4 regions of the Streptomyces sp. NPDC058000 genome follow, and region 3 is predicted to be linked to each of the others. Evidence: riboswitches for the same ligand, from Rfam matches in the RefSeq annotation. Region 3 holds a riboswitch; each other region holds the start of a gene.
The links. Region 3 has a riboswitch for cyclic di-AMP ahead of ACFVT2_RS30960 (transglycosylase family protein). Riboswitches for the same ligand answer to the same signal wherever they lie in the genome.

Region 1 (7,387 bases), on a different contig from region 3:
GCCACCGGCTTCGCCTTCACCGAGAACATCCTCTATCTGGGCAGCGCCTTCGGCGAGGACCAGTCCATGGGGCACACCGGTCTGAGCTCCCTCACCGCCGGCACCTTCTTCGTACGGATCGTGGTCTCCCCGTTCGCGCATCCGCTCTTCACGATCCTCACCGGCCTGGCGCTCGGGATAACCGCCACCCGCTACCCGCGCCGCCGCGGTGCCCGCGCCGCGCTCGTCCTCCTCGGCCTGGCCGCCGCGATCCTGCTGCACGGCGTGTGGAACGCCGCCTCCAGCCTCGGCGACGCCGGCTTCCTCACGATCTACGGCGTGTGCATGGTGCCGGTCCTGCTGGCCCTGACCTGGCTGGCGCTGTGGGCCCGCCGGCAGGAACTGCTGTCCGTCCGGGTGTACCTCGCCCCGTACGCCGCCGCCGGCTGGCTCGCCGCGCCCGAGCCGACCGCGCTCTCCTCGCTCAGGACCCGCGCCCTGGCCCGCGACATCGCCCGCCGCACCCACGGCCCGGCCGCCGCCCGCGCCGTCACCGCCTACACCACCCTGGCCACCGCCCTCTCCTTCCACCGCCGCCGCGCCCACCTGGCGGGCCCGTCCCCGGACTTCACCGCCCGGGAGCGCGAACTCCTGGAGCGGCTGTGGCAGTACCGGCCGTGGGCCGGTCCGGCGCTGCTCCAGGCGTGGGCGTGCGGAACGGGGACACCGAGCCCGCCGGAGGGGGCGCCGGGCCCCGCCGGGACGGCACCCCGCCGCGCCTCGGCCCTGCGGCACGGGGCCCGGTCGCGCAACGGTGACCAGCGCTGATCGGGCTCCCCTGGCCTTCACCGGCCTCACCAGCCTCACCGGCCTCACCGGCCTCACCGGCCTTCGGCAGGATGACCGCGTACCTGCCGGATCCTCGTCCCCCGGCGGATCGGCCGGTAGGCACCGGCCTGTAGGCATCAGCCCGTAGGCATCGCCGCTAGGAGCATCCGGGCCCGTCGGGCCTTCCGTGCCCCGGTGGACCGTGCTCCCGGACGGCGCGAGGGCCGCGCGTAGGCTCCTGGGAGTTGTCCGTGAAAGGGAGGATTCTGCGATGGCTGGGATTCCGACGAGTGTGGTGGCGGCCGCGGGGCTGGTGGGCGGTTACGGCGTGGCCCGGTGGACCAAGAAGCGGCCGCTGGGTGGGGTGGCACTGGCGGCTGCCGGAGCGGTGGCCGCTCGCGGCTGGCAGCAGAAGGCCGGTACGAAGGCGGCTGCCGCGCTGAGTGGTGCCTATGTGGCGGCGTTCGCGGGGTCGCACCCGCTGGCCAAGAAGATCGGGGCGTGGCCTTCGGTGTTCGCGGTGGCGGGCGGGGTCGCGCTGGCCTCGTGGGCGGTGGCGGACCGGCGCGGATGAGGCCGGGCCGGCGGACCGACCGCCGAGGGGTGTCCTGACACCGTTGCGGTGTGCGGGGACCGTAGGGCCCCCGCACATCGTGCTGGGTCAGGCCGATGCCGCCGTGAGGAGGGCCACCTCGACGTCGGTGAGGGCGAGTTCGGTGACGGCCAGCAGGGCCGGAAGCTGGGCCAGGGTGCGGGCACTGGCGATGGGGGCCGCCACGGTCGGCTGGGCGGCGAGCCAGGCGAGGGCGACGGTGGACACCTCGGCGCCGTGGGCCGCGGCGACGGTGTCGAGGGCCTGGAGGACGCGGCGGCCGCGGTCGGTCTCCAGGTGCCCGGCGGCCTTCCCGGAGCGGGCGCTGTCGACGCTGCCGCCCGGGCGGTACTTGCCGGTCAGGAAGCCGGAGGCGAGGGCGTAGTACGGGACCGCGGCGATGCCGTTACGGGCGGCCACGTCGGCGAGTTCGCCCTCGTAGGTGTCGCGGGAGACCAGGTTGTAGTGCGGCTGGAGGGCGACGTAGCGGGCCACTCCCTCGCGGTCGGAGAAGTCCAGCGACTCCTGTAGGCGCTGCGCGGAGATGTTGGACGCGGCGATCTCCCGGACCTTGCCCGCCCGGACGAGCTCGTCGAGGGCGGTCAGGAACTCGCCCACCTCGACCGATTCGTCGTCGTAGTGGGTGTAGTAGAGGTCGATGTAGTCCGTGCGGAGACGGCTCAGGGAGAGGTCGACGGCGGTCTTGATGGTGGCGGCGGACAGGCCCTTGTGGTCGGGGTGGGCGCCGACCTTGGTGGCGATCACGACCTCGTCGCGGTTGCCGCGGGCCGCCATCCAGTTGCCGATGACGGTCTCGGACTCACCGCCCTTGTTGCCGGGCACCCAGGCCGAGTAGACGTCGGCGGTGTCGATGAAGTTTCCGCCGCCGGCCACATAGGCGTCGAGGACGGCGAAGGACTCGGCCTCGTCGGCGGTCCAGCCGAAGACGTTGCCTCCGAGGCAGAGCGGGGAGACGGACAGCGAACCGAGCGGCTTGGGAGTGGGGGCTGAGCTCTGGGCGTGTGTCACGGTCATGTTCGGTATCAACGTCGGCGCAGGGGGAGTTGTTCCCCGCGGCCGAGACCGGCGGCGCTCCCCGGCGGCTGCCCACGGGGCGTGGGCAGCCGGCCGGATCGATCAGACGGTGGCCCCGTGGCCGTGCAGCCAGGGCAGCGGATCCGTCGGGGCGCCGGCGCCCGGGCGGACCTCCAGGTGGAGGTGCGGAGCGGTGGCGTTCCCGGTAGCGCCGACACGGCCGATGACGTCGCCCGTGTGGACCCGGCCCGTCGTCTTGACCATCGAGGACAGGTGGCAGAACCAGAGCTCCGTACCGTCGTCGAGGGTGAGGACGATGCGGTAGCCGTAGCCGCCGGCCCAGCCCGCCTGGGTGATGGTCCCGTCGTGAACTGCCGTGACCAGCGTGCCGGTTGGGGCCGTGAAGTCCTGGCCGGTGTGGTCCGCGGCCCAGCGGTCGCCGGTCTGCCCGAAGCCGGCGGCGAGGGTGTACGAGGAAACCGGGGCGGCGAAGGGCTTCGCCGCGTCGGTGGGCCGGTCGGCCTGCGGCGCCGGACGGGCCTCCGGCGCCGTGCGGGGCGCGGCTTCCGCCCCTGCCTGAGGCTCGGCTGCCGTTTCGGCTTCCGATTCAGCCGCTGGTTCGGCTGCCGTCTCGGCTGCCGTTTCGACTGTTGGCTGCGTCGCCGTCGTCGTTTCCGGCGCTGCCGCCGGCTTCTCCTCGCCCGTCGCGGCCCGCTCCGCGGCCCCCTGCTGGGCGCCCGTGTCGTGGGCCGCCTGGAGGACGGCGGCGTGCTCCGCGGCGCCCGGCCGGCCGTCGGCCTGCTGGAGGATGCGGTTGCGCAGCGCCTCGGCCGCGCCCTGCGCGCCGTCACCAGGAGCGATGGCCTGGGAGAGGGGTGCGGAGGGGCTGGAGGGGGCGGCGACCGCCGAAGTGGCGGCCGTCGGGGCGTGCGCGACACCGCCGCCGGCCGCCAACGGGCTGGCACCGGGGCGGGGCGCGGCGTCCTGGTGCGCGCCGGCGGCGTCATCGACCAGCCCACCGGGGTCGGGCATCGATATCGGCACCGGCGGTCGGCCCTCGGCCGCGGCCACCCCGCTCGCGCCGACCGCCGCGATCACGCCGACGCCCAGCACCGTGCCGCCGCGCGCCAGACCACCGCCGCGCTGCTTGGCCACCCGGTGCTTGCCGCGGACCAGACGGGCCGCTCCGTCGCCGACACCCGACTCGTCGACCGGGAACCCCTCCTCATCGGCGCCCTCGCCGTCGGCGCCCTCGCTTTCGAGGCCGAGCGCCGGCTCGCCACCGGGCAGCGAGCCCGCCACCGGCGCACCCTGCACCGGTACGCCCGGGGACGGCGCCCCCTGGGGCAGCGGTTCCGGGACCAGCAGGTCGTGGGAGAACGCGCCCTGGTGCGGACGCCGATCGGTCAACTCCCCGTAGGGCGGCTGGACATGGGCCGAGCCAACGGGAGCACCGACACCAGCGGGATGACTGGCAGCGGTGGGATCACCGGCAGCGGTGGGAACAGCGAGGCCGGTGGGACCACCGGGCCCGGCGGGGCCGCCGAAGCCGACCGAGCCGCCGAAGTCGGCGGGGCCACCAAGGCCGTACGCGGACGGAGCATGAGGGGCGGGCCTATTGGACGCCACGGGGGCGCACTCCTTTCCTTCCTTCTCGCCTACCGGGTTAGCTGACGGGTTCGGAGCAGGAAGGTCTCCTACGAGCGCCCCCTGGCGAGAGGCGCCCGATTCACCCCAAGAGGGTGGTTCCCCGGTTCCCTCGACTCAATTCCCAGCAATTCCAGGCGGATCCGACAGGCCCCTCGGAACCGGTCGATCCGGGCGACTCGACTCGGGTCGAGGACACGGATCGGGGACACCGGTCGCGCCGTGCGAACAGCCGGCTCGGGCGGGTGGCTTTAAAGGTCGTTCTGGACGTGCGGGAACAGCGCGTACGGGATTCGGCGTCGGCGCACGGTGCCGCCACTGGCGACGGCTGGGACGACCGCGCTCCGTTATCGGACAGTAATAGAGACGGTGCGGGAAATCCAAGCGTTCCCACGAATCCACGGGGGTTCCGCAAGCCCCCCGAGGAAGCTCTGGCATGGACTTTTACCCCCAGCCCGGCCGCAAACAGGGCGAGTTGGTACCGCCCCGCCAAACGATCTCGTGATGATTGTGCGTGAGTCGTTATGCGGAGGGACGCCCCGCAGTTACGGAACGTGAGGAGGATAACGTCGCCTCATGGTCGTCAACGTCGCGAACACCGGAAACGCCGGGACCGCCGGGAACACCGTCAACAACCCACGGGAAGTGGCGGATCGGTACCGGCAGTTCTCCTGGCAACAGGCGCGGGGACAGTCCGACGCGCACGAGGAACTGTCCGCCCGGATCGGCCAGGACGACGAGTTCTGCGAACTGCTGGCGGGTTCGCTGCCGGCCGGCAACAAGCAGCAGCCGAACCTGCTGCTCGCCGCGGTGCGCTACCTCGACGGTCCGCACGCGGAGCTGGGCCCGCGCGGTGAGGCGGCGTACGGGCGTTGGCGCGAGTGGACGGTCCGGCACTGGGACGAGGTCCGCGCGGTGATCATGCGACGCTCCACCCAGACCAATGAACCGGCCCGCTGCGCCACATTGCTGCCGTTGCTGGCCCGTCTGCCGCAGCCGCTGGCCCTCCTGGAGGTCGGGGCGTCGGCGGGGCTGTGCCTGCACCCGGACCGGTACCGCTACCGGTACGTCCAGGAGGGACCCCACGGGGACCACGGGGACCACGGGAGCCACGGGAGCCACGGGAGCCACGGCGACTACGGGAGCCATGGCGCGCCCGTCGAGGGCGGTGCCCCGGACACCCCGGTCACCTTCACCTGCCGCACCAGCGGGGCCGCACCCGGAGGCGACGACGGCACCACGGTGCTGCCCGGTGAGCTGCCCGAGATCGTATGGCGCGGCGGCATCGACCTGGACCCGCTCGACCCGGTCGGGGAACCGGACGACCTCCGCTGGCTGCGCGCCCTCGTATGGCCCGGTGACGAGGCCCGTACGGCGCGGCTCTCGGCGGCCGTCGAAGCGGTGCGGACGTCGCCCCGCCCCACTCTGGTGCGCGGTGACCTGATCGACGAGCTGCCGGCGCTGGCCGCCCAGGCGCCGCCCGAGGCGACGCTCGTCATCTTCCACAGCGCGGTGCTGACCTACCTTCCGCCGGCCCGGCGCGAGGAGTTCGCCCGGCTCGTCCGGTCGCTGCTGGCCGAGCGGGACGGCGGGGGGCACTGGATCTCCCAGGAGCACCACAGCGTGCTGCCGTGGATCACCGCGCCGGAGCACCGTTCCCTCGGGCCGGCGGACGCGATGCTGCTGACCCTCGCCGTGGACGAGCGTCCGGTCGCCCTGACGGGCCCGCACGGCCAGAGCGTGCACTGGCTGCGGCCGCCGCTGCCGTAGCGCGGGCCGATCGCGCCCCGACCGGCCCTGGGACCGGGCCGGGGGGCGCGTCCCCGTTGCCGCCCCGTCCGTGAGGACTGCGGACTGCGAGCTGCGGACTGCCGGGCCCTTGAAAGCCGCCTGAAAACCGCCCACAGGCACCGCCCACCCCGTCCCGTCCGTCCCGTCCCGTCCCGAAGGCCAGCCCGCCGGCTACGCCTCCAAGGGCCGCTGGACCGCCATCAACGCCATATCGTCCGCGGGTCCCCCACCGGTATGCCGGGCGACGTCCTCGACCACCACGTCCAACAGGTCGCCGGGCCCGCTGTACTGGCTGCCACGCAACCGGGCGCACGGGTCGTAGAACCGGCCGGCCCGGTCGCGGGCCTCGGTCACCCCGTCGGTGAACAGGAGCAGCAGCGCCCCGGCCGGGAAGAACGTCTCGTCGGCGCGGTCCGGCCAGCCCGCCATGTCGCTCAGACCCAGCGGCAGCGCGGCGGTGGACGGGGTCAGCTCCCGTAGGCCGCCGTCCGGGGTGAGCAGCAGAGGGGGCGGGTGGCCGCGGTTCAGGAGGCGGAGCACGGACTCGTTCCCGGCGGGGACCTCCGCCAGGACGGCCGTGGTGAAGCCCTCGTGCTGGTCGAGGCCCGCGCGGCGCCCGCCCTCCCGTTTGATCGCCCGTTCCAGCCGGCCCGCCACCGCTTCCAGGGTGGCCTCCTGTTCCGCCGCCTCCCGAAAGGCGCCGATCACGACGACCGCGGCCTCCACGGCCTCCAGCCCCTTGCCCCGTACATCGCCGACGATCATCCGCACGCCGTGCGGGGTGTCCTGGATGGCGTGCAGGTCGCCGCCGATGCGGGCGCCGGCCCGGGCGCCCACGTAGCGCGCGGCGACCGCGAGACCGGCCAAGGTGTCGGGCGGCGCCGGCAGCACGGCCCGTTGGGCGGCCTCCGAGACGTCCCGTACGGAGGCGAGCCGGGCGTCGCTGCGCCGGACGACCCGGTTGATACCGAGCGCCAGGAGGGCCACCACGATGACCGTGATCGCCTCAGTGGCGGACTGGAAGTAGTCCTCGACGCCGTGGTACGTGGCGAGCAGGATTTCGCTGAGGGTGGCGGCCACGGCGGTGGCGGCGGTGGCCCGTAGGGAGTACAGCGGGGCCGCGACCAAAGGGGCGGCGGAGAGGAACGGGGCCGCGGTGTACTGGGGCGGCGTGGCGAGGTCGAAGAGCACGCCGATGACGATCAGGACGGCGGGGAGCCAGCGCACCAGCCGGCGACCGAGCGAGGGCAACGCGTCGCGGCGCGCCCGCCGTTCCTCCTCGCCCGTGCGGTTCCCGCCGCCTCGCACCATCCGCACCGGCCTCTTCCCACTCCGCCCGCCCGGGTGACACCCGGTACGGGTCCGGCACCGCCGCGCTCCGCCCGCACTGCCCGTTCCGACCCCAGCCGCCGGACCGTCCTCGCTGGCGAACCGATCCCGTTGCGTCGGTCATGCCACATCCGACCGTCGTGCCGCATCCGGCCGTCATGCCACATCCGACCGTCGTGCCGCATC
Region 2 (7,387 bases), on a different contig from region 3:
AGGTCGCGCCACCGCGATCCGGCGGCCACGAGCGTGAACGAACGTTATCTACAGCATCCCGTACCCAGCCGTTTCGTGACATCCGGCGAGGGGGAAATCACACACGGGACATATTCGCCTGGGACACATTCGCCACGCGCCGCGTTCCGCATGTCGCACCGCCGCCAGGGACGGCCGGCGAAGCACACGCGGGCCGGGCGCCCGGGGAGCCGCAGCCGGGCCATCACGCGGGCCGCCGCACCGCTCTTTCCGCTCACGGCTTCCCACAAGGGCATTCGGGGGTCATCGACGCCTTCCGCATGCCGTTCGGGAGGTCGGCCATGGGGGCCCTGCCTGTTCTCTCCGCACCCCTTCTCCTGCGCAGCGCGCTCGTGGACCTGGGCGTGCTCGTCGCCCATCTCCTCCTCTATCCGACCGGGATCGCCCAGGAGCAACCCCTGCCCGTACCCCCCGAGGCCGGCTCCGCGGCCCGCCTCCCCACCGAGGGCCGCGCCCACCCGCCGGTCCTGCTGCTCCACGGCTTCGTCGACAACCGCTCGGTCTTCGTCCTGCTGCGCCGCTCCCTGCACCACCACGGCTGGCCCCATGTCGAGGCGCTCAACTACTCCCCACTGACCTGCGATCTGCGCCGGGCCGCCGAGTTGCTGGGCCGCCATGTGGAGGAGATCTGCGCCCGGACCGGACACCGCCGGGTGGACATCGTCGGCCACAGCCTCGGCGGTCTGATCGCCCGCTATTACGTGCAGCGGCGCGGCGGTGACGCCCGCGTCCGGACGCTGATCACGCTCGGCACCCCGCATGCGGGGACCCGCGTCGCGCCCCTGATGTCGGCGCACCCGATAGTCCGGCAGCTGCGCCCGGATTCGGAGGTGATCGCGGAGTTGGCGCTGCCGGCGCCCCGGTGCCGGACGCGATTCGTGGCGTTCTGGAGCCAGGAGGACCAGGTGATGGTGCCGGCTTCGACCGCCCGGATCGAGCACCCGGACCTACGGGCGGAGAACGTCCGGGTCGTCGGCGTCGGACACCTCGCGCTACCGGTCAACGCCACCGTGGCAGCCGGCATACGGACAGCACTGGCCACTACGGAAGCGGCCCCGTCCTCCCGCAGCGCGATATCGGTGGCCTGAGCAACGGCACAAGCAGCGGCCTTTGCAGCAGCCCGAGCGACGACCTGAGCCGCGTCCTGAACAGTCGACTGAGCAACAGCATGAGCCGCGGTGTGATCGGCAAGCTCCACGGCACCTGCGCGCCCGCTCCGCGCCATATCCCGGCCGCATCGTCGAACGACCCTCGAACGGGGCGCCAAGAACGCGCATGGGCGTTGCCGAAAGCGGGCCAATCGCCCGGCCTCGCCGAGCCCGAAACCTCGGGAAGATTGTGGCCGTCGCGTACCGCCGGGTACAGTCGCCGCTAATTCTCCTGCAGCCGAGGCGAAAGAGAAGTTGGTGGACGACCGTCACTCGTCGGGGGCTCAGCTTCCGACCGCCCCCGCTTCCGATGCCTCCTACGCACAGTCGGCATACGGCGACGGCGACCCCCTCTTCGGCTCGCACCCCGGCGGCTACGCCCAGGGCGCCTACGACACGGGCGGCCACCCCACCGACGCCTACGGGACCGGCAGTTACCCCACCACCGGGTACGACACCGCCGGGCACAACACCACCGGGTACGACACCGCCGGGCACAACACCACCGGGTACGACACCGCCGGGCACAACACCGCCGGGTACGACACCGCCGCCTACGGCAGCACCGGCTACGACCCGTACGCACACACCGGCTACGACGCCCCCGGCTACGGCACCGGCGGCACCGCCCCGTATGACGCCGGGTACGACACCGCGGCCTACGGGGGCAGCGGAAGTTACGACTCCGCGGCCCACGGAAGCGGCGCCGCCTACGACACCACCGCCTATGACACCGGCGGTTACAGCGGTTACGACACCGGGAGCTTCGCCACCGGCGGCTTCGACGGCGGGGCGTACGGCACCGGAAGCTACGACACCGGCAGCTATGGCACCGGCGCTGCGTACGGCACCGGGGACGACCTCACCGGCGGTTATCCCACCGGGAGTTACCCCACCGGGAGTTACGCCACGGCCGGGTACGACACCGGCTACGGGACCGCGGCCTACGACTCCGGCGCCTTCGCGGCCGCCGCCACGGCCGTCCAGGAACCGATCGACTACGAGGCCACCGCGGTCTGGTCGACCACGGACTACACCGACTACACCGGCCGGTCGCACGACCCGGCCCCCGGCGTCCCCGCCCCCGGCATCCCGGCCCAGGCGGGCCCGCCCGCGGCCGACACCGTCCAGTGGGACGAGCCCCTCGTGGCGTTCACCCATGAGACCGGCGACGACGATGCCGCCGCCCCGCCCGGCGCCGAGGCCGCCACGGCCGACTCCGCGTCGATCGCCGAGGCGATGACGCAGGCGATGCCCGTCACTTCCCTCCCCGACGACGACGCCCCTGCCGGCCAACGGGTCAGCGGCCCCCCGGCGGGCAAGGCCGTCCGCGGCGGCAACCGCGGCCGGCGCCGCCAGGCCAAGCGTTCGGCGCTGCTGACCGTCGCGGTGCCCTCGGTCGCCGCGATGGGCGTCTGCGCGGCGGCCGCGGCCTCGGTCAGCCAGTTCGGCGGGGACAGTCAGGACAGTGCGACGACCCAGGCCGCCCCGGACGCCGGTTCCGCGAAGCGGACGACGGCGGCCAACAAGAAGCTGGACAGCCAGCTCGCCGGACTCAGCGCCAGCGCCCAGGACTTCCGCGAACGGGCCAGCCGCACCCAGGAGCGGCTGGACCTCAAACAGCGGCAGTCCGATGAGCGCAAGCGCAAGGAGGCGGAGGCGGCCCGCAAGGAGGCGCTGCGCCCCAAGTTCGTCCTGCCGGTCACCCAGCACGGCCTGAGCGCGCTCTTCGGCCAGGCCGGGGTGAACTGGATGTCGGTGCACACCGGCATCGACTTCCCGGTCAGCTACGGCACCACGGTCATGGCCGCCACCGACGGCACCATCCGCACCCAGTGGAACTCCGCCTACGGCAACATGGCGATCCTGACCGCGCCCGACGGCACCGAGACCTGGTACTGCCACCTGAGCAGCACCAAGATCCGCTCGGGTTCGGTCAAGGCCGGCGACACCATCGCCTACTCCGGCAACTCCGGTAACTCCACCGGCCCGCACCTGCACTTCGAGGTGCGGCCGGGCGGCGGCGCGGCGGTCGACCCGATCCCGTGGCTCCGCGCCCACGACCTCAACCCGTACTGACCCCGCGCGCCGCGCACGTAGCCGGAGGGGCCTGCCGCACATCGCGGCAGGCCCCTCTCCGGTTCTCCTCGCCCAGGGCCCCTCTGAGGCTTCCCCGGGGCTTCCAGAGGCCCTAGAGCTTCTCCACCGGCGCGTACCGCAGCAGCAGCCGCTTGGGCTTCTCGCCTCCGAAGTCGATGGTCGCCTCGGCGTTGTCCCCGCTGCCCTTGACGCCGACGACCGTGCCGAGCCCGAAGCTGTCGTGGGTGACGCGGTCGCCGACGGCCAGCGAGACCACCGGGCGGTCCGCGGCGCGGCGGGTCGCGAAGCCGCTCGGCCCCTTGGACCGGGCCGACGACAGTGACGCCCCGATGCCGCCGCCGAAGCCTCCCCCGCCCGAGGAACCGCCCGACGACAGCCCGCCCATGGACGCGGACGGCGTCGCGGGACCCGTGCGCTTCCACTGCACGTACTCGTCGGGGATCTCTTCCAGGAAGCGCGAGGCCGGGTTGTACGAGGGCTGGCCCCAGGCGCTGCGCATCGTCGAGCGGGTGACGTAGAGCCGCTCACGGGCGCGGGTGATGCCGACGTAGGCGAGCCGACGCTCCTCCTCCAGCTCCTTGGTCTGGCCGAGCGCCCGCATGTGCGGGAAGACGCCGTCCTCCATGCCGGTCAGGAAGACCACCGGGAACTCCAGGCCCTTGGCGGTGTGCAGGGTCATCAGGGTGATGACGCCGGCGCCCTCCTCGTCCTCGTCCGGGATCTGGTCGGAGTCGGCGACCAGGGCGACCTGCTCCAGGAACTCGGCGAGCGTGCCGGGGCTCGGGGCGGCGGCCGCATCGACGTCGGTCGCCTCGGCGTCGGCCGCCGGCGCTGCGCCCTCGCCGCGCTCCTGCTCGAACTCCAGGGCCACCGAGGCGAGTTCCTGGAGGTTCTCGATCCGGGTCTCGTCCTGGGGGTCGGTGGACGCCTGGAGTTCGGCGAGGTAGCCGGTGCGCTCCAGCACCGCTTCCAGGACCGTGGCGGGGCCGGCCCCGGACTCCACGATCGTGCGCAGCTCCTCCATCAGGGTGTTGAACCGCTTGACGGCGTTGGCGGAGCGGGCGGCCATGCCGTATGCCTCGTCGACCCGGCGCAGCGCCTGCGGGAAAGTGATCTTCTCGCGCAGCGCCAGGGCCTCGATCATCGCCTCGGCGCGGTCGCCGATACCGCGCTTGGGGACGTTGAGGATCCGGCGCAGCGGGACGGCGTCCTCGGGGTTGGCCAGCACCCGGAGGTAGGCGAGGATGTCGCGGACCTCCTTGCGCTCGTAGAAGCGCACGCCGCCGACGACCTTGTAGGGCAGTCCGACCCGGATGAAGATCTCCTCGAAGACCCGGGACTGGGCGTTGGTGCGGTAGAAGACCGCGACGTCGCCGGCCTTGGCGTCGCGGGCGTCGGTGAGCCGGTCGATCTCGTCGGCGACGAACTGGGCCTCGTCGTGCTCGGTGTCGGCCACATAGCCGGTGATCTTCGGGCCGGCGCCGGCGTCCGTCCAGAGGTTCTTGGGGCGGCGGTTCTCGTTGCGCTCGATGACGGCGTTGGCGGCGGAGAGGATCGTCTGCGAGGAGCGGTAGTTCTGCTCCAGCAGGATCGTGGTGGCGTCCGGGTAGTCCTCCTCGAACTGGAGGATGTTGCGGATCGTGGCGCCGCGGAAGGCGTAGATCGACTGGTCGGCGTCACCGACCACGCACAGCTCGGCGGCGGGCGTCTCGGGCGTGCCCGGGCCGACCAGTTCGCGGACGAGGGTGTACTGGGCGTGGTTGGTGTCCTGGTACTCGTCGACGAGGACGTGGCGGAAGCGGCGGCGGTAGTGCTCGGCGACGTCCGGGAACGCCTGGAGCAGGTGGACCGTCGTCATGATGATGTCGTCGAAGTCCAGGGCGTTGGCCTCGCGCAGCCGCGACTGGTACATCGCATACGCCTGGGCCAGGGTCTTCTCAAAACCGTCGGCCGCCGTGCCCGCGAAGCTCTCCTCGTCGATGAGCTCGTTCTTGAGGTTGGAGACCTTCGCGCTGAAGGACTTGGGCGGGAAGCGCTTGGGGTCCAGATCGAGATCGCGGCAGACCAGGGCCATCAGGCGCTTGGAGTCGGCCGCGTCGTAGATCGAGAAGGAGGAGGTGAAGCCGAGCCGCTTGGACTCGCGGCGCAGGATCCGCACACAGGCGCTGTGGAAGGTGGAGACCCACATCGCGTTGGCCCGCGGGCCGACCAGGTCCTCGACGCGCTCCTTCATCTCGCCCGCGGCCTTGTTGGTGAAGGTGATCGCGAGGATCTGGCCGGGGTGGACGTGGCGCTCGGCGAGCAGGTGGGCGATGCGGTGGGTGAGCACCCGGGTCTTGCCGGAGCCGGCGCCGGCGACGATCAGCAGCGGGCTGCCGCTGTGCGCCACGGCGGCCTTCTGCTGGTCGTTGAGCCCCTCCAGGAGCGCCGCCGGGTCGATGGGCGGGCGGGCGGCACCGTCGCGGTAGTACGGCTCCCTGGGGGCGGGCGCGTCGAACTGCCCGCCGAAGAGGTCGGCGGGGACCTCCTCCGGGGCCGGACCGGGCTCGTCCTCGGGCGGCGGCGGGGGCTCCTCGTCCGGGGGGCCGAGGTCCGCCAGGAAGCTGTCGTCAAAGAGGCTGCTCATCGCCCACCGAGTCTAGGCCGCCGCACTGACAACCGGTCCCGGAGTCCCGGATTGGCCGGTACCGCTCCGGATCGGGCAATTCCTTGTGCGACCTGGGGCAAACCCGGGGCCGCTCACATTCAGGTCACAAAAAGGTTTCGGGCATATCGAACACCAGCCTTCACAGAAGCCACACGAGTTGGCTACGGTCTCGCTCGGGCAGCCCGCCGTCCCCGCGGACGACAGCGTTCGCACGGGCCGCCCCCGCCGAGTCCGGTCCTGCCCTCAAAGGCACCCGGAGCCGGGGACCCACCAGCACCACCGGGGTGAATCGACCGGTGCGACCGTCGCCAGGCGGACGCACCAGTCGTAGGGCAAGCCTTCCGTCAGCAGACCGCCCGAACCCGACAGCTAACCCGGTAGGCGGTCCACGGAAGGAGTCGCCGGCCTTGGCGTCCCATCGCAAGCCGCGCACCCCCATACTCGCCACGCCCGGCGGCCGTCGTACGGCAACCGGGCTCACCACCGCCGCCCTCGCCTCGGTCACCCTGCTCTCGCAGACCGCGAACGCGGCCCCGAAGGCACCCCAGCCGACCGTCGAAGAGGTCAAGGCGAAGGTCGACGGCCTCTACCAGCAGGCCGAGGTCGCCACCCAGAAGTACAACGCCGCCAAGGAGAAGGCGGACGGCCAGCAGCGCACCGTGAACCGCCTGCTCGACGAGGCGGCCCGACGCGCGGACAAGATGAACGAGTCCCGGCGCCGGCTGGGCGCGTTCGCCTCGGCGCAGTACCAGAGCGGCGGGATCAGCCCGACCGCCCAGCTGATGCTCGCCAAGGACCCGCAGCAGTTCGTCGACCGCAACCATCTGATGGAGCAGTTGACCGGGCAGCAGAAGCAGGCGATCACCGACTACCAGGAGCAGGCCGCGGCCGCCTCCCGCCAGCGGGCCGAGGCCACCAGCAGCCTGGAGAGCCTCCAGCAGTCGCAGACGTCCCTGAAGGAGAACAAGAGAAGCGTTCAGACCAAGCTGGCCGAGGCACGCCAGCTGCTGTCCCGGCTGACCGCCCAGGAGAAGGCGCGGCTGGCCGAACTGGAGCGCCAGAAGGAGGCCGAGGCCGAGCGCAAGGCCGCCGAACAGGCCCGCAAGGAGCGGCAGCAGCAGCCCAGCGGCGGCAGCAGCAGCGGCTCCGGCCAGGGCTCCGGGGGCGGCACGTCCGACAGCGGCTCGTCCTCCACCAAGGCCCAGAAGGCGCTCGCCTTCGCCCGCGCCCAAATAGGCAAGCCGTACGTCTGGGGCGCGACCGGGCCCAGCTCCTATGACTGCTCGGGGCTGACACAGGCCGCGTGGAAGGCGGCCGGGGTCGACCTGCCGCGCACGACCTGGGACCAGGTCAAGGTCGGCAGCCGGGTCGGCACCAGCGATCTCCAACCCGGCGATCTGGTGTTCTTCTTCAACGACATCAGCCACGTCGGGATGTACATCGGCGGCGGCCA
Region 3 (7,387 bases):
TCGGGCTCGACGCCCAGGATGTCCATCACCCCGCGGACGAACACGTCGCGGTTCTCCGCGTCCCGGGAGGCGGACGTCGCCACGAACCGCAGCCGCTCCGCGCCCAGCCCCTTGATCACCGCGGCGTACTCCCGGCAGGCCGCGAAGGTGCGTTCCAGCGCCTCGGGCGCCAGCCGCCCCGTCCGGTCCACGCCCTGGCCCAGCCGGACGATCTCCATCCGGCGGTCCAGGTCCTTCAGTTCACCGGTCTCCGGGTCGAGATCGGCGACCAGCAGGCGGATGGAGTTGGTACCGCAGTCGATGGCGGCGACCCGCTTCACTTGGCGTCTCCTTCGGGACCGTCAGCGCCTTCGGTGGCGTTCCGCTGGGTTTCGGAGGTGTGCGCGGGGCTCGGGCCGCCCTCCGCGCAAGGCGTCACGCAGGGGCCCTTGCGCCACCACTCGGGGAGCATCGCCAGGGCCTCGTCGCCGAGCGGGTTGACGCCCGGGCCGGCGGCCAGCGAATGGCCGACGAGCACGTGCAGGCACTTGACCCGGTCGGGCATCCCGCCCGCGCTCGGGAAGCCCTGGAGCACCTCGATGGCGTCCCGCCGGCGGATGTAGTCCTCGTGGGCCGCGCGGTAGGCGGCGGCCAGTTCCGGGTCGTTCGCCAGTCGCTCGGTCATCTCCTTCATCACGCCGTTGGCCTCCAGCGTGCCGATCGCGGATGCGGCGCGCGGGCAGGTGAGGTAGTAGAGCGTGGGGAAGGGGGTGCCGTCCTCCAGGCGCGGCGCGGTCTCCACGACGTCCGGCTGCCCGCACGGGCAGCGGTGCGCGATGGCGCGCAGGCCGCGCGGCGGGCGGCCGAGCTGGTCCTTGAAGGCGGCGATGTCCGCGGCGGTGGGCTCGGTGGGCTCGGTCTGGGGCGGGGCGGTGTCCATGTGCGCTTTCGGTGGGTGGCGGAGGGACTGGGCGGGTGGCGGACGGCGGGCAGCCGGTGGCGTCCCGTAGGGCCGCGTGCGGACCCGCCCGTACAGTCTCGCCGGTACCGGCCGGTGCGGGCTACCGCTTGTCCGCGACGGCGGCGTGAGCCGGGTCAGCCGCGTGAGCCGTGCCGGCGGCGTGAGCCGTGTCGGCCCTGTCCACGGATTCCCAGAGCTTGTCGTACCAGGGGAGCTGGGCCGCCTTGGCCGCCTTGGGTGCCGCGCGGACACCGGAGCCGTCCTGGACGATGTACCCGGTCTCGCCCGGCATGATGTAGTGCAGGTGTCGGCGGGCCTGCTGCTGGACGTACGCCGGGTCCTGCCAGCGGGCCTTCTCGTCGCGCAGCCGGTCGAGCGCGGCGGCGGCGTCCTGGGCCTTGCGGCGCTGGTCGGAGATGTCCGAGCGCTGGGAGATGTACTGCCTTATCGGGTAGGCGAGGGCGACCACCAGCGAGCACATCACCAGCGCCAGCAGGGCGGCGCGGCCGGTGAGGCGGTTGCGGCGGGGCCGCCGCTTGGCGCGGTAGACGCGGGCGGCGGCCTGTTCGCCGAGCGCCTTGAGCCGGGTCGCGGTGGAGAACCGGTCCGCGGGCACGTCGCCTCGCCTCCCCTTCAGCTTCCGTCCCGACGTCGTCACGGCGACCATCATGACGTACGTCCCCGGCAACGGTACGGGACCGGCGCCGGGGACGGTGCGCTTCATCGCGGCGTTGCTCCCCCGTCGAGTCCTCGGTCGAGTCCTCGGGAGCGCAGCCGGGCGGTGCTGTGGTGCTGCCGTGCGGCGCGCGGGTCGCCGACGGCGGGGTGGTCGTCAGCCCGTGAAGCGCTGCACGCCGGGCTTTGAGGGGGTCAGCCCTTGAAGCGCGGGAAGGCGCTACGACCGGCGTACACCGCGGCGTCGTCGAGGATCTCCTCGATGCGCAGCAGCTGGTTGTACTTGGCGACGCGCTCGGAGCGGGCCGGGGCGCCGGTCTTGATCTGGCCGCAGTTGGTGGCGACGGCGAGGTCGGCGATGGTGACGTCCTCGGTCTCACCGGAGCGGTGCGACATCATGCACTTGAAGCCGTTGCGCTGGGCCAGCTCGACGGCGTCCAGGGTCTCGGTCAGCGAACCGATCTGGTTGACCTTGACCAGGAGGGCGTTGGCGGAGTTCTCCTCGATGCCGCGGGCGAGGCGCTCGGGGTTGGTGACGAAGAGGTCGTCGCCGACGAGCTGCACCTTCGCGCCGAGCTTCTGGGTGATGACGTTCCAGCCGGCCCAGTCGTCCTCGAAGAGCGGGTCCTCGATGGAGACCAGCGGGTAGGCCGCCACCAGCTCCTCGTAGTACTCGGTCATCTCGGCGGCCGAGCGCTCCTTGCCCTCGAACTGGTACTTGCCGTCCTTGTAGAACTCGGAGGCGGCGACGTCCAGCGCGAGCGCGATGTCCTGGCCGGGGGCGTAGCCGGCCTCCTTGATGGCCTCAAGGATGAGGTCGAGGGCCTCGCGGTTGGAGCCCAGGTTGGGGGCGAAGCCGCCCTCGTCGCCGAGGCCGGTGGCCAGGCCCTTGGCCTTCAGGACCTTCTTGAGGGTGTGGTAGACCTCGGCGCCCCAGCGCAGGGCCTCGGAGAAGGACTCCGCGCCGATCGGCGCGATCATGAACTCCTGGATGTCCACGTTGGAGTCGGCGTGCGAGCCGCCGTTCAGGATGTTCATCATCGGGACGGGCAGGACGTGCGCGTTCGGGCCGCCCAGGTAGCGGAACAGCGGCAGGTCGCTGGCCTCGGAGGCGGCGTGCGCGACAGCGAGGGAGACGCCGAGGATGGCGTTGGCGCCCAGCGAGCCCTTGTTGTCGGTGGCGTCCAGGTCGAACATCGCCTGGTCGATCAGCCGCTGCTCGGTCGCGTCGTAGCCGACGAGCTCCGGGCCGATCTGCTCGATGACGGCGAGGACGGCCTTCTCCACGCCCTTGCCGAGGTAGCGGTTCGGGTCGCCGTCGCGAAGCTCGACGGCCTCGAAGGCGCCGGTCGAGGCGCCGGACGGAACAGCGGCACGGCCGGTGCTGCCGTCGTCGAGGCCGACCTCGACCTCGACCGTGGGATTACCTCGCGAGTCGAGAATTTCGCGGGCTACGACGACGTCGATGGACGGCACGTTGTCTCCTTCATGGGTGTCTGGAGGTCTCGGCATGAGCCTAACGGCCCCGGGCGGATCCGCTCGCCTGTGGCCCGCTCCGTGGGACGGAATTACCCAACAAGCTGCCCAAAAGCCCAGTTCACGGGAGGTTTCCGCACGATGTTCGCTATGCGGGGAACGCCGCGCCCGGCCGCCCGGGGCATCGGGAAACGCTGCACGTCAGGACGTGTGCCAGCCGGGCGGCGCCGGGCAGGTGGACGGGCCGCGGCGCGGCGTCCGGACCCGGACAACGAAAGAAGCCCCGCCGTGGCGCGCTCGGGGGTACGCGCCGCGGCGGGGCAGCTCTCTGGGGCAACCGGGACGGCTCAGATGCTGAGCTTCTGGCCCGGGAAGATGAGGTTGGGGTTGCCGCCGACGACGGACTTGTTGGCGGCGTAGAGCGCCTTCCAGTTGGTGCCGTGCGCCTTGGCGATCTTGGCGAGGGTGTCACCGGACTTGACGGTGTAGGTGTCACCGGAGCGGTGCGAGTGCTGCGGGGCCGGCTGGGCCTTCTCGACCTTCTCGCGGACCGGGGCGGACTTCTTGGTGGTGCCCTGGGTCTGCTTGCGGGCCTCGGAGGCGCCCTGGCTCTTCTTGACGGTGGCACCGGAGGTGTCGACGTTGGCGGCCGGGCCACCAGCGGTCAGGTTGCCGGCGCCGGCGCAGGTCCAGGCACCCGGGCCCTGGAGGGCGAGGAGCTTCTCGGCGACGGCGATCTGCTGGGACTTGGTGGCCAGGTCGGCGCGGGCCGCGTACTGGGTGCCACCGGCGGCGGCCCAGCTGGAGTTCGAGAACTGCAGGCCACCGTAGTAGCCGTTACCGGTGTTGATCGACCAGTTGCCGCCGGACTCGCACTGGGCGACCTTGTCCCAGGTGGCGACGGAGGCGGCGGAAGCGGAGGTGGCGCCCAGCAGCGGGACGGCGACGGCGGCGCCGGCGACACCGGCCAGGGTGGCGACGCGGACGGCCTTGGAGCTGCGGCGGTGCTTGCCCTTGTTGATCAGCATCGTGCGTTCGTTTCCTCACCGACGCCTACGAGGTGAGCTGTCGGGTTCGGGCGTGAGCTGCCCGGCCGTGCGTGCCGCGGATGCGACACGCAGGGCTTCACCCCAAGCCGGTCGACCCGTTTTCACGGGCGGGGCCGGCACTTACCTTGGGTCCCCCGCTCCTGCCTTCGGCGCTTGCGCGTCGTCGACTCCAACCGCCGGCAGGACTCGGCGTGCGATCGGAGGGCCCGCTTTGGCGAGCGGTCCTGACCGTAAGCAGTAATCCCGTTGGTGTTCAAACCCCATCTTCTGAACCAAGTTGACCGTTTTTGATCATCGCGGCCAGCATTTCCGCAGGTAGGCCCCAGTATGGAAACGGGGGACGGGCCTGGACCCATCCCCCGCAACGAGAGCCATATCTCACTTTTACGAAACCGGGCGAACCGGCGGTAACTACCCCTGGGGTCGGCCGAGATCGAGCAGCTGACCGGGGTGGATGAGGTCCGCATCGGAGCCGATGAGGCCCTGGTTGCGGTGGTAGAGCGCGGGCCAGCCGCCCGGCAGGTCATGACTGTCGGCGATCGCTGACAGGTTGTCACCCGGGCGTACGCGGTAGCTGCCGTCCGCCGGGGGCGTGCGGGGCGCCTCCCCGCCGCGGGAGGCGTGCCGGCCGCTGCCGCCGTCCCGGTCGTCCCCGGCGTCCGCGCCACCGTCCGGCGCGCCGCGGTGCTTGCCGGTGGCGGGCGGCGCGGCGGGGTCACCGGGCTCGGTGGAGCCGGACGGAGCCGGGGAAGCCGGGTCGGACGGGGAGGTGGACGGCGTCCCGGACGGGGACCCGGTGGGCGCTCCGGAGTCGGACGGGGCGGGGGACGCGGACGGGGAGTCCGTCGGGCCCGGGGTCGCCGGGGGCGGGGTCACCGGGGGCGCGTCCGGGGCGTCGGTGCCGGAGTCGGAACCGGTGCCGGAGTCGGAGCCAGTGCCGGAGCCGGCATCCGTACCGGTGTCACCGCCGGAACCACCGCCGGAACCACGGCCGGAATCGCTGCCGGACGGCTCGGGGGTCTTGGTGGCCGGGCCGTCCTCGCCCGGGTCCCCCTTCGCGCCGGAGGCGTCCCCGGTCGCGTCGGAGTCGGAGGGGGCGCCGGTGCCGGTGTGGCGGTCGGTCGGGCGCGGCGTCGGCCGGCTGGTGGGGCCCGGGTCGACGGCGGGCTTGCGGCCGCCCTTGGTCAGGCCGGCGTGCACCGCGCAGCTGGGGAAGGCGTCCGGGCCGCGGTCGTCGAGGATCGCCTGGCCCACGGCTATCTGCTGGGCGCGGCTGGCGAGGTCGGGGCGGGAGGCGTAGGCGGAGCCGCCGTAGTCGTCCCACATCTCCTGGGTGAGCTGGAGGCCGCCGTAGAAGCCGTTGCCGGTGGCGGAGCTCCACATCCCGCCGCTCTCGCACTGCGCGACGCGGTCCCAGGTCGGCGCGTCGGCCGCCTGGGCGCCGCCCGCGGTGAACAGCGGCAGGGCCAGGCCCGCGCCGGTCACTCCTGCCGTGACAAAGATGGCCGGTGCTTGTCGGGGGCGACGATGCCGGCCGTTCCCGGAACGCATGCGGTTGCCTTTCGCGCGGCGGTTGAGTTGTCGGACCGGTGTCGGCGAGGTACCGGGCGGCAGCCCGGGGCCGGCCCCGATCGTCGGTGGAAAGGTAGCCGGGGTTACGGGCAGTCACAAGTCGGTGTAGCGGAGATCACGCGATGGTCACGTAGCTGACTGGGCGTCAGTTATGGAGTGATCCCTGGTCAGGACGCGGTTCGGGCGTGAACTCCACCGGCAGGGTGCGCAGTCCGCGCATGATGAGCCCGCCGCGCCAGCGCAAATCGTCTGGTTCCGCCGCAAGTCGGAGGTCCGGGAGTCGGGTCAGCAGGGTCGCCAGGGCGGTCTGCCCTTCGAGTCGGGCCAGTGGCGCGCCGAGGCAGTAGTGGATGCCGTGCCCGTATCCCAAGTGCGGGTTGTCACGCCGGGTGAGGTCGAGCACGTCCGGCTCGTCGAACCGCGCCGGATCGCGGTCGGCGGCGGCCAGCACCACCAGGACCGGGTCCCCCGCGGCGATCCGCTGCCCGCCCAGCGTCAACTCCCGGGTCGCGTACCGCCAGGTGGCCAGCTCCACGGGCCCGTCGTAGCGGAGCAGTTCCTCGACGGCGGTGCCGAGCAGTTCGGTGTCGCCGGCCGCGATCGACTTCTGGAGCAGTTCGCGCTGCGCGGGGTGGCGGAGCAGGGCGTAGGCGCCGTTGCCGATGAGGTTGACGGTGGTCTCGAAGCCGGCGAAGAGCAGGATGAAGGCCATCGCCGCGGCCTCGTTCTCCGTGAGGTGCTCGCCGTGGTCGGAGGCCCGGATCAGCCCGGAGATCAGGTCGTCCCCGAGTTCGCCGCGCTTACGGTGGATCAGCTCCGCCAGATACGCCCGCATCTTCTTCACGGACCGGGCGACCCCGCCGCGCGGCCCGCCGCCGTGCCGGATCATCATGCCCGCCCAGTCGCGGAAGTCGTCCTGGTCCTCGGGCGGGACGCCGAGAAGATCGCAGATCGCGTAGATCGGCAGCGGGAACGCGAACTCGTGGATGAGGTCGGCGCTCCCCCGCTGCGCACCGTGCTGTTTCTCGATCATGGCGTCGATCAGCTGGTCGGTCAGCTCCTGTATCCGCGGCGCGAACGCGGCGACCCGGCGCGGGGTGAACGCCTTGGAGACCAGGCGGCGCAGCCGGGTGTGGTCCGGCGGGTCGATGTTCAGCAGGTGCGTCATCAGGTTGGCGCCGCGCTCGCCCGGAATGCCGGTCTTGCCCTTTCCGTGCGCGGTGTCGGAATGGTGCACCGGATTCTTCGACAGTCGGGCGTCGGCGAGCGCCTGCCGGGCGTCCGGGTAACGGGTGACCAGCCACGCCTCGACGCCGCTGGGGAGCCGCGTCCGGTGCACCGGCGCGTGCTCGCGCAGCCAGGCGTACGCCGGGTAGGGGTCGGCGGCGAACTCCCAGGAGAAGAGTTCGGGGACCGGACCGGCGGCGGCCACCGGGCAGGCGGTCGGCGGGTCGCCCTCCTGGCGGGCGTCGGGCCGGGTCTCCTGGTGGGCGTCGGACATCTGCTGCACACATCGACCGTAACCGGTGCCGCACCCGCCCCACCCCACGCAGGCACCTCACCCCACTCGGGGACCTCACCCCACTCAGGGCCTCAACCCGTCTCCACGCCCAGCCCCGCCAGGAACGCCGCCGCGGCCGGCGACGGCCCCAGTCCGCTCCACACCACCCGCTCG
Region 4 (7,387 bases), on a different contig from region 3:
ACGGCGCCGTGTTCGTCCCACGAATCGGCGGGACGGGCCGGCGGCTCCACGACGTACACCCACTCGATCTTGCGCCGCAGCTGGGTGAGGAGCGCCGTGAGGCTGGGGCTGCCGGCCGCCTGGGCGAGCGTTTCGTGGAACCAGGCATCCAGTTGACGCAGGTCTGCGGGGTGGCCGTGGCGGGCCCGTTCCCGGCCGAGTCGCACCAGGCCGCGCAATACCTTCAGGTGGGCGGAGCTGCGGCGGGCGGCTGCACGGGCGGCGCCCAGCGGCTCCAGGAGGGCGCGGACGTCGAGCAGGTCGGCAGCGTCCTGTTCGGTGAGTTCGGCGACGCAGGCGCCCGCGTGGTGGCGGGTGGTCACGAATCCCTCGGACTGGAGGGTGCGCAGTGCTTCCCGCACCGGGACCCGGGAGACTCCGTACCGCGCGGCGAGAATGTCCTCGATCAGCCGGCTTCCCGGCGTGAGCACACCCGACACAATATCGTCGCGAATCGCTGTACACACCGCGTGCGCGGAAATGTGACCTCGCATCGTCCGTGCCTCCGCCGTAATCCCCGGAAAACGTCGCCGCTCGGCGACTTTCCCCGACTCTATTCGACCGGGGCGGACTTTCCCTCGGGACGTCGTGAATTCATCGACGCTTTTCGGCCGCTGGGCGGGGGCACCGTGCGGGCGGTACGCCGAGGGCCTAGGGAGAAACCGACAGCCCCAGGGAGACACCGGTGGCCCTACGGAGACAGCAGAGCCCCGGCGCGCCAGGGGTGGCGGGCCGGGGCTCCGGGGGACGGTACTGCGGCGGAGAGGTCGCGATCAGGTCAGACGGTGACGCCGTGCGCGCGGAGGTAGGCGACCGGGTCGATGTCCGAGCCGTAGTCCGGGCCCGTCCGGGCCTCGAAGTGGAGGTGCGGACCCGTGGTGTTGCCGGTGTTGCCCGAGAGGGCGATCTGCTGGTCCGGGGTGACCGTCTGGCCGACCGTCACCCCGAAAGACGAAAGGTGACCGTATTGGGTGTACGTACCGTCGTTCATCCGGATCACGATGTTGTTGCCGTACGCACCGCCCCAGCCGACCTCGACGACGGTGCCCGAGCCCACGGCGTGGACGGGCGTACCGGAGGCGGCATGGAAGTCGATACCGGTGTGGCTGCCCGAGGACCAGAGGCCGCTGGACGCCTTGTACCCGGTGGAGACGTAGGAACCGGTCACGGGTGCGACGAAGGTGTTGAGGCGCTTGCGCTCGGCCTCGCGGGCGGCGCGCACCTTGGCCGCGCGCTCCTCGTCGGCCCGCTTCTTCGCCACCTCGGCCAGCCGAACGGCCTCGGCCTCGGCCTTCGCCCGGGCCGCGGTGGCCTCGGCGGCCGCCTGCTGCGCGTCGGCCTGGGCCTCGATCCGCACGGCGAGTTCGTCACCCATCACGACGGACTGCTGGAGACCGGTGTCGCGGGGGGCCGACTCGTCCGTGGCGGCCAGCGCGGGCGACGCCACGGAGGCGACGACACCAGAGGCCGCGAGGGTGGCTATGCCGGCGAGGTTGCGGGTGGTACGAGCGGTGCGGCTCGCACGGCGGTGCTTCCCGGTGGCACGGGTGAACGCCATGTACTGGCTGGTCCTTTCCTTCCCTCTCGCCTACCGGGTTAGCTGACGGGTTCGGAGCAGGAAGGTCTCCTACGGACTCCTCCGAAGAGGGGTCCGATTCACCCCAAGGGACGGGTGGGTCCCCGGCTCCCCTGGCTCGCGCCGTACGGGGACTCGGCGATGACTGTCCGGTGCCACTGTTGTGGCGGACTTGTGACGAACAGCCGGACCGACGCTAAACGGGACAACTTTCAATCGGCAAACAGAACCGGATTTTTGTGCGGTACGCCACACGCGAATCGGGCAGCCGACGCAAGCGGGCGGGCAGCACCAGCCGCCCGCCGGACACGACCCCACGGAGTCACGCACTCCCGGCGCGCAGCCGACCAGGCAGGCGCACAAAGCGGCCCCCGTGGCAAGTAACCGCCACGGGAGCCGCTTTGTCGATAAGTCTCAATGAGTGACGAGCCGTCGGGTGACCGGACGTCACGCGGACGGTCAGCCGCTGACGACCGTCACCTCGCCGATGCCCAGCGCCTTGACGGGCTCGGCGATCTGCGCCGCGTCACCCACCAGGACCGTCACCAACCGGTCCACCGGGAAGGCGCTGACGACCGCCGCGGTCGCCTCGACCGTGCCGGTCTCCGCGAGCCGGACGTACAACTGCGCCTGGTAGTCGTCCGGGAGCTGCTGCTCCACCTGGTCGGCCAGTGTCCCGGCGACGGCGGCGGCGGTCTCGTACTTCAGCGGCGCGACGCCGACGAGGTTCTGCACCGCCACGTCACGCTCGGCGTCCGTCAGCCCCTCTGCCGCGAGGGTGCGCAGCACCGTCCACAGGTCCTGGAGGGCCGGCCCGGTGGACGCCGTGTCCACCGACCCGCTGATGGCGAGCAGCGCGGCGCCGGTCGCCCCCTCCGGGGAGGACGGCGCGGAGGAGCGCAGGACCTGCCCGAAGGAGCGCACCCCGTAGGTGTAGCCCTTCTCCTCGCGCAGCACCCGGTCCAGACGGGACGTGAGGGTGCCGCCGAGGCAGTATGTGCCGAGCACCTGGGCGGGCCACACCTGGTCGTGCCGATCGGCGCCGATCCGGCCGATGAGCAGCTGCGTCTGGACGGCGCCGGGACGGTCGACGATCACCACACGGCCGGTGTCGTCGGCGACGACCGGGGACGGCTTCGGCGGCTCGACGACGGAGCCCGTCCAGGCGCCCAGGGTGTCGGCCAGCGCCGCGTCCAGGTCGACGCCGGTGAAGTCACCGACGACGACGGCGGTGCCCGTGGCGGGCCGGATGTGCGTGTCGTAGAAGGCGCGGACGGCGGCCGCGTCGATCCGCACGACGGTCTCCTCGGTGCCCTGCCGGGGCCGGGACATCCGGGAGGTGACCGGGAAGAGCTCCTTGGACAGCGCCATCGCGGCGCGCCGGGCCGGGTTGGCCAGCTCGTGCGGGATCTCGTCGAGGCGGTTGCGGACCAGCCGCTCGACCTCGCTGTCCGGGAAGGCGGGGGCGCGCAGCGCGTCGGCCAGCAGGCCGAGGGCGCGCGGCAGCCGGGAGGCCGGGACCTCCAGGGAGACCCGTACGCCGGGGTGGTCGGCGTGCGCGTCCAGGGTGGCTCCGCAGCGCTCCAGCTCGGCGGCGAACTCCTCGGCGGTGTGCTTGTCGGTGCCCTCGGACAGGGCACGGGCCATGATCGTGGCGACGCCGTCGAGGCCCTCGGGCTCGGACTCCAGAGGGGCGACGAGGTTGATCTCCACGGCGACGACCTGCTGGCCGGGACGGTGGCTGGTCAGGAGGGTCAGCCCATTGGGCAGCTGGCTGCGCTCGGGCGCGGGGAAGGCCCACGGCTTGGGGGCGCCGCCACGCGGCTGCGGGTGGAACTCCATGGTGCTCACGGGGGCGTCTGCGGGGGTGGTGGCGTCGGTCACTTGGCCGCCTCCTCTTCCTCGGTGCCGGCGGCGTCGGTCTGCGCGGTGGGCTCGTAGACGAGCACGGCGCGGTTGTCGGGGCGCAGCCGGGCCTTGGCGGCCGCCTGCACCTCCAGCGGGCTGATCTCCAGGACGCGCTGGACGGCGGTCAGCGCGAGCTGCGGGTCGCCGAACAGGACGGCGAAGCGGCACAGTTCGTCGGCGCGGCCGCTGACCGTGGCGAGCCGGTCCAGCCATTCGCGCTCCAGTTGGGCCTGGGCCCGCTCCATCTCCTCCGGCGTCGGCCCCACTTCGGCGAAGCGGGCCAGCTCCTCGTCGACGGCGGCCTCGATGGCGGGCACCTCCGCGCCACCGGACGCCTTCACGTCCAGCCAGCCCAGCGAGGGCGCGCCCGCCAGCCGCAGCAGGCCGAAGCCCGCGGCGACGGCGCTGCGGTCGCGCCGCACCAGGCGGTTGTACAGGCGGGAGGACTCGCCGCCGCCCAGGATGGTGAGCGCGAGGTCGGCGGCGTCCGCCTCACGGGTGCCGTCGTGCGGGAGGCGGTACGCGGCCATCAGGGCACGGGAGGGGACATCCTCCGCCACGACGGTGCGGATCTGCTCGCCGATGGTCTCGGGCAGGCTGCCGTCGCGCGGCGGCTGCTTGCCGTCGTGCGATGGGATCGAGCCGAAGTACTTCTCCACCCAGGCCAGCGTCTGCTCGGGGTCGATGTCGCCCACGATGGACAGGACCGCGTTGTTGGGCGCGTAGTAGGTGCGGAAGAAGGCCCGCGCGTCCTCCAGGGAGGCGGCGTCGAGGTCGGCCATCGACCCGATGGGCGTGTGGTGGTACGGGTGGCCGTCCGGGTACGCCATGGCCGTCAGCTTCTCGAAGGCCGTGCCGTAGGGGACGTTGTCGTAACGCTGGCGGCGCTCGTTCTTGACGACGTCGCGCTGGTTCTCCAGGGATTCGTCGTCGAGTGCGACCAGCAACGAGCCCATCCGGTCCGCCTCCAGCCAGAGGGCGAGCTCCAGCTCGTGGGCGGGCATGGTCTCGAAGTAGTTGGTGCGCTCGAAGCTGGTGGTCCCGTTGAGCGAGCCGCCGGCGCCCTGGACGAGCTCGAAGTGGCCGTTGCCCTTCACCTGCCCGGACCCCTGGAACATCAGGTGCTCGAAGAGGTGGGCCAGGCCCGTGCGGCCCTTGACCTCGTGGCGCGAGCCGACGTCGTACCACAGGCAGACGGCCGCGACCGGCGTCAGGTGGTCTTCGGAGAGCACCACGCGCAGGCCGTTGGCCAGCCTGTGCTCGGTCGCTGTCAGGCCGCCGGAGCCGGCTTCTTCTGTGGCCGTGTGACCCATGGGCATGTACGTCCCTTCGATCCGCTTGTGAGGAAGTCCTGTCACTGTATGCAACCGCGTCGGCATCTGGCGAAGTTCCCGTGAGGAAGGCCCCGAACGTGCGCCGCGCCCCGTGGTGGGGCGGGAAGGGGGGAGTCGTGGTGAGCGTTGTCAGTGGGGCGGTCCACAATGGTCCGCGTCAGACTCATCAGACTCGCCGGTCGGTCCGCCGGCCGGCCGGTCAACGTCGGTCCCAGCGTTGGGCCGAAGCGTTGACCCAATAGCGTTGATCCCCCAGCGTTGATCACACATCGGCAGTAGACGCAGCAGAAGGAGCCGCAGCCGCGATGGCCCGCCGCAGCACGAAGACCCCGCCGCCGGACGACTTCGAGGAGAGGATCCTCGACATCGACGTCGTCGACGAGATGCAGGGTTCCTTCCTCGAGTACGCGTACTCGGTCATCTACTCCCGCGCCCTGCCGGACGCCCGCGACGGTCTCAAGCCCGTGCACCGCCGCATCCTCTACCAGATGAACGAGATGAGCCTGCGGCCCGACCGCGGGTACGTGAAGTGCGCCCGGGTCGTCGGTGAGGTGATGGGCAAGCTCCACCCGCACGGCGACGCGTCGATCTACGACGCCCTGGTCCGCATGGCACAGCCGTTCTCGATGCGGCTGCCGCTGGTGGACGGGCACGGCAACTTCGGCTCCCTGGGCAATGACGACCCGCCCGCCGCGATGCGGTACACCGAGTGCCGGATGGCGTCGGCGACGTCCCTGATGACGGAGTCCATCGAAGAGGACACCGTCGATTTCACGCCCAACTACGACGGCCAGGAGCAGGAGCCGGTCGCCCTCCCTGCCGCGTATCCGAACCTCCTCGTCAACGGGACGTCCGGAATCGCCGTCGGTATGGCGACGAACATGCCACCGCACAACCTCGGCGAGGTGATCGCCGCGGCCCGCCACCTGATCAAGCACCCGGACGCCGATCTCGACGCCCTGATGCGCTTCGTGCCGGGTCCGGACCTGCCGACGGGCGGCCGGGTCGTGGGCCTGAGCGGCGTGCGGGACGCGTACGAGAAGGGCCGCGGGACGTTCAAGATCCGCGCGACGGTCGCGGTGGAGGACGTCACGGCCCGCCGCAAGGGCCTGATCGTCACCGAACTCCCCTTCGCGGTCGGCCCGGAGAAGGTCATCTCCAAGATCAAGGATCTGGTGGGGTCCAAGAAGCTCCAGGGCATCGCGGACGTGAAGGACCTCACCGACCGCGAGCACGGCCTGCGGCTGGTGATCGAGGTCAAGAACGGCTTCCACCCCGAGGCCGTACTGGAGCAGCTCTACAAGCTCACGCCGATGGAAGAGTCCTTCGGCATCAACAACGTCGCCCTGGTGGACGGCCAGCCGCTGACGCTGGGCCTGAAGGAGCTGCTGGAGGTCTATGTCGACCACCGCTTCGACGTGGTGCGCCGGCGCAGCGAGTTCCGCCGTACCAAGCGACGCGACCGGCTCCACCTGGTCGAGGGCCTGCTGACCGCCCTGGTGGACATCGACGAGGTCATCCGCCTGATCCGCTCCAGCGACAACAGCGCCCAGGCCAAGGAACGCCTGATGGAGCGGTTCGGGCTGAGCGAGGTGCAGACCCAGTACATCCTCGACACCCCGCTGCGCCGGCTGACCAAGTTCGACCGGATCGAACTGGAGGCGGAGCGCGACCGGCTGGAGTCCGAGATCGCGGAACTGACCCGGATCCTGGAGTCGGACGCCGAACTGCGCAAGCTGGTCTCCGGCGAGCTGGCGGCGGTCGCCAAGAAGTACGGCACGCCACGCCGGACGGTCCTGCTGGAGTCCGCGGGCGCCTCGGTGGCCGCGGTCCCGCTGGAGGTCTCCGACGACCCGTGCCGGGTGCTGCTGTCCTCCACGGGCCTGCTGGCGCGTACGACCACGGCGGAGACGGCGTTCGACGCCGACGCCAAGCGCGTCAAGCACGATGTGATCGTCTCGACGGTGCCGGCGACCGCGCGCGGCGAGGTGGGCGCGGTGACGTCCCACGGGCGGCTGCTGCGACTGTCGGTGATCGACCTGCCCCAGCTTCCGGACACCACGACGCCCAGCCTCGCCGGTGGTGCGCAGATCTCGGAGTTCCTGAGCCTCCAGGACGACGAGCAGCTGGTGTGCCTGACGACGCTGGACGAGTCCTCACCGGGTCTCGCTTTCGGTACGGAACAGGGCGTCGTGAAGCGGGTGGTGCCCGACTATCCGTCCAACAAGGACGAGTTGGAGGTCATCACCCTCAAGGAGGGCGACCGCATCGTGGGCGCGGCGGAGCTGCGTACGGGCGAGGAGGATCTCGTCTTCGTCACCGACGAGGCGCAGCTGCTCCGCTATCCGGCGTCGCAGGTACGGCCGCAGGGCCGGCCGGCGGGCGGTATGGCAGGCATCAAGCTGGGCCAGGGCACGAAGGTGATCGCCTTCGCGGTGGTCGATCCGGCCGCGGACGCCATGGTGTTCACGGTCGCCGGGTCGCACGGCACCCTGGACGACTCGGTGGCGACGGCCAAGCTCACCCCGTT

Region 1: it holds a riboswitch for cyclic di-AMP, as region 3 does, so the genes downstream of both, ACFVT2_RS29270 (peptidoglycan DD-metalloendopeptidase family protein) here and ACFVT2_RS30960 (transglycosylase family protein) in region 3, are expected to answer to the same signal.
Region 2: it holds a riboswitch for cyclic di-AMP, as region 3 does, so the genes downstream of both, ACFVT2_RS32160 (NlpC/P60 family protein) here and ACFVT2_RS30960 (transglycosylase family protein) in region 3, are expected to answer to the same signal.
Region 4: it holds a riboswitch for cyclic di-AMP, as region 3 does, so the genes downstream of both, ACFVT2_RS26440 (M23 family metallopeptidase) here and ACFVT2_RS30960 (transglycosylase family protein) in region 3, are expected to answer to the same signal.

The regions. Positions count from the first base shown of each region.
Region 1 covers NZ_JBHVQS010000038.1:59,768-67,154, reverse strand. Annotated here, with positions in the region: gene ACFVT2_RS29285 (PrsW family intramembrane metalloprotease) at 1-807, shown strand, start outside; gene ACFVT2_RS29280 (hypothetical protein) at 1,079-1,381, shown strand; gene ACFVT2_RS29275 (aldo/keto reductase) at 1,469-2,434, opposite strand; gene ACFVT2_RS29270 (peptidoglycan DD-metalloendopeptidase family protein) at 2,537-3,844, opposite strand; cyclic di-AMP (ydaO/yuaA leader) riboswitch at 4,075-4,231, opposite strand; gene ACFVT2_RS29265 (DUF2332 domain-containing protein) at 4,658-5,851, shown strand; gene ACFVT2_RS29260 (PP2C family protein-serine/threonine phosphatase) at 6,044-7,183, opposite strand.
Region 2 covers NZ_JBHVQS010000047.1:13,792-21,178, reverse strand. Annotated here, with positions in the region: gene ACFVT2_RS32175 (esterase/lipase family protein) at 321-1,127, shown strand; gene ACFVT2_RS32170 (peptidoglycan DD-metalloendopeptidase family protein) at 1,446-3,266, shown strand; gene pcrA (DNA helicase PcrA) at 3,379-5,913, opposite strand; cyclic di-AMP (ydaO/yuaA leader) riboswitch at 6,148-6,334, shown strand; gene ACFVT2_RS32160 (NlpC/P60 family protein) at 6,342-7,387, shown strand, end outside.
Region 3 covers NZ_JBHVQS010000043.1:51,937-59,323, forward strand. Annotated here, with positions in the region: gene ACFVT2_RS30940 (exopolyphosphatase) at 1-320, opposite strand, end outside; gene ACFVT2_RS30945 (DUF501 domain-containing protein) at 317-919, opposite strand; gene ACFVT2_RS30950 (septum formation initiator family protein) at 1,041-1,556, opposite strand; gene eno (phosphopyruvate hydratase) at 1,811-3,091, opposite strand; gene ACFVT2_RS30960 (transglycosylase family protein) at 3,439-4,119, opposite strand; cyclic di-AMP (ydaO/yuaA leader) riboswitch at 4,127-4,302, opposite strand; gene ACFVT2_RS30965 (transglycosylase family protein) at 4,552-5,625, opposite strand; gene ACFVT2_RS30970 (cytochrome P450) at 5,858-7,213, opposite strand; gene ACFVT2_RS30975 (LysR family transcriptional regulator) at 7,306-7,387, opposite strand, start outside.
Region 4 covers NZ_JBHVQS010000031.1:47,710-55,096, reverse strand. Annotated here, with positions in the region: gene ACFVT2_RS26445 (GntR family transcriptional regulator) at 1-533, opposite strand, end outside; gene ACFVT2_RS26440 (M23 family metallopeptidase) at 818-1,597, opposite strand; cyclic di-AMP (ydaO/yuaA leader) riboswitch at 1,610-1,766, opposite strand; gene ACFVT2_RS26435 (M16 family metallopeptidase) at 2,075-3,457, opposite strand; gene ACFVT2_RS26430 (M16 family metallopeptidase) at 3,496-4,836, opposite strand; gene ACFVT2_RS26425 (DNA topoisomerase (ATP-hydrolyzing) subunit A) at 5,163-7,387, shown strand, end outside.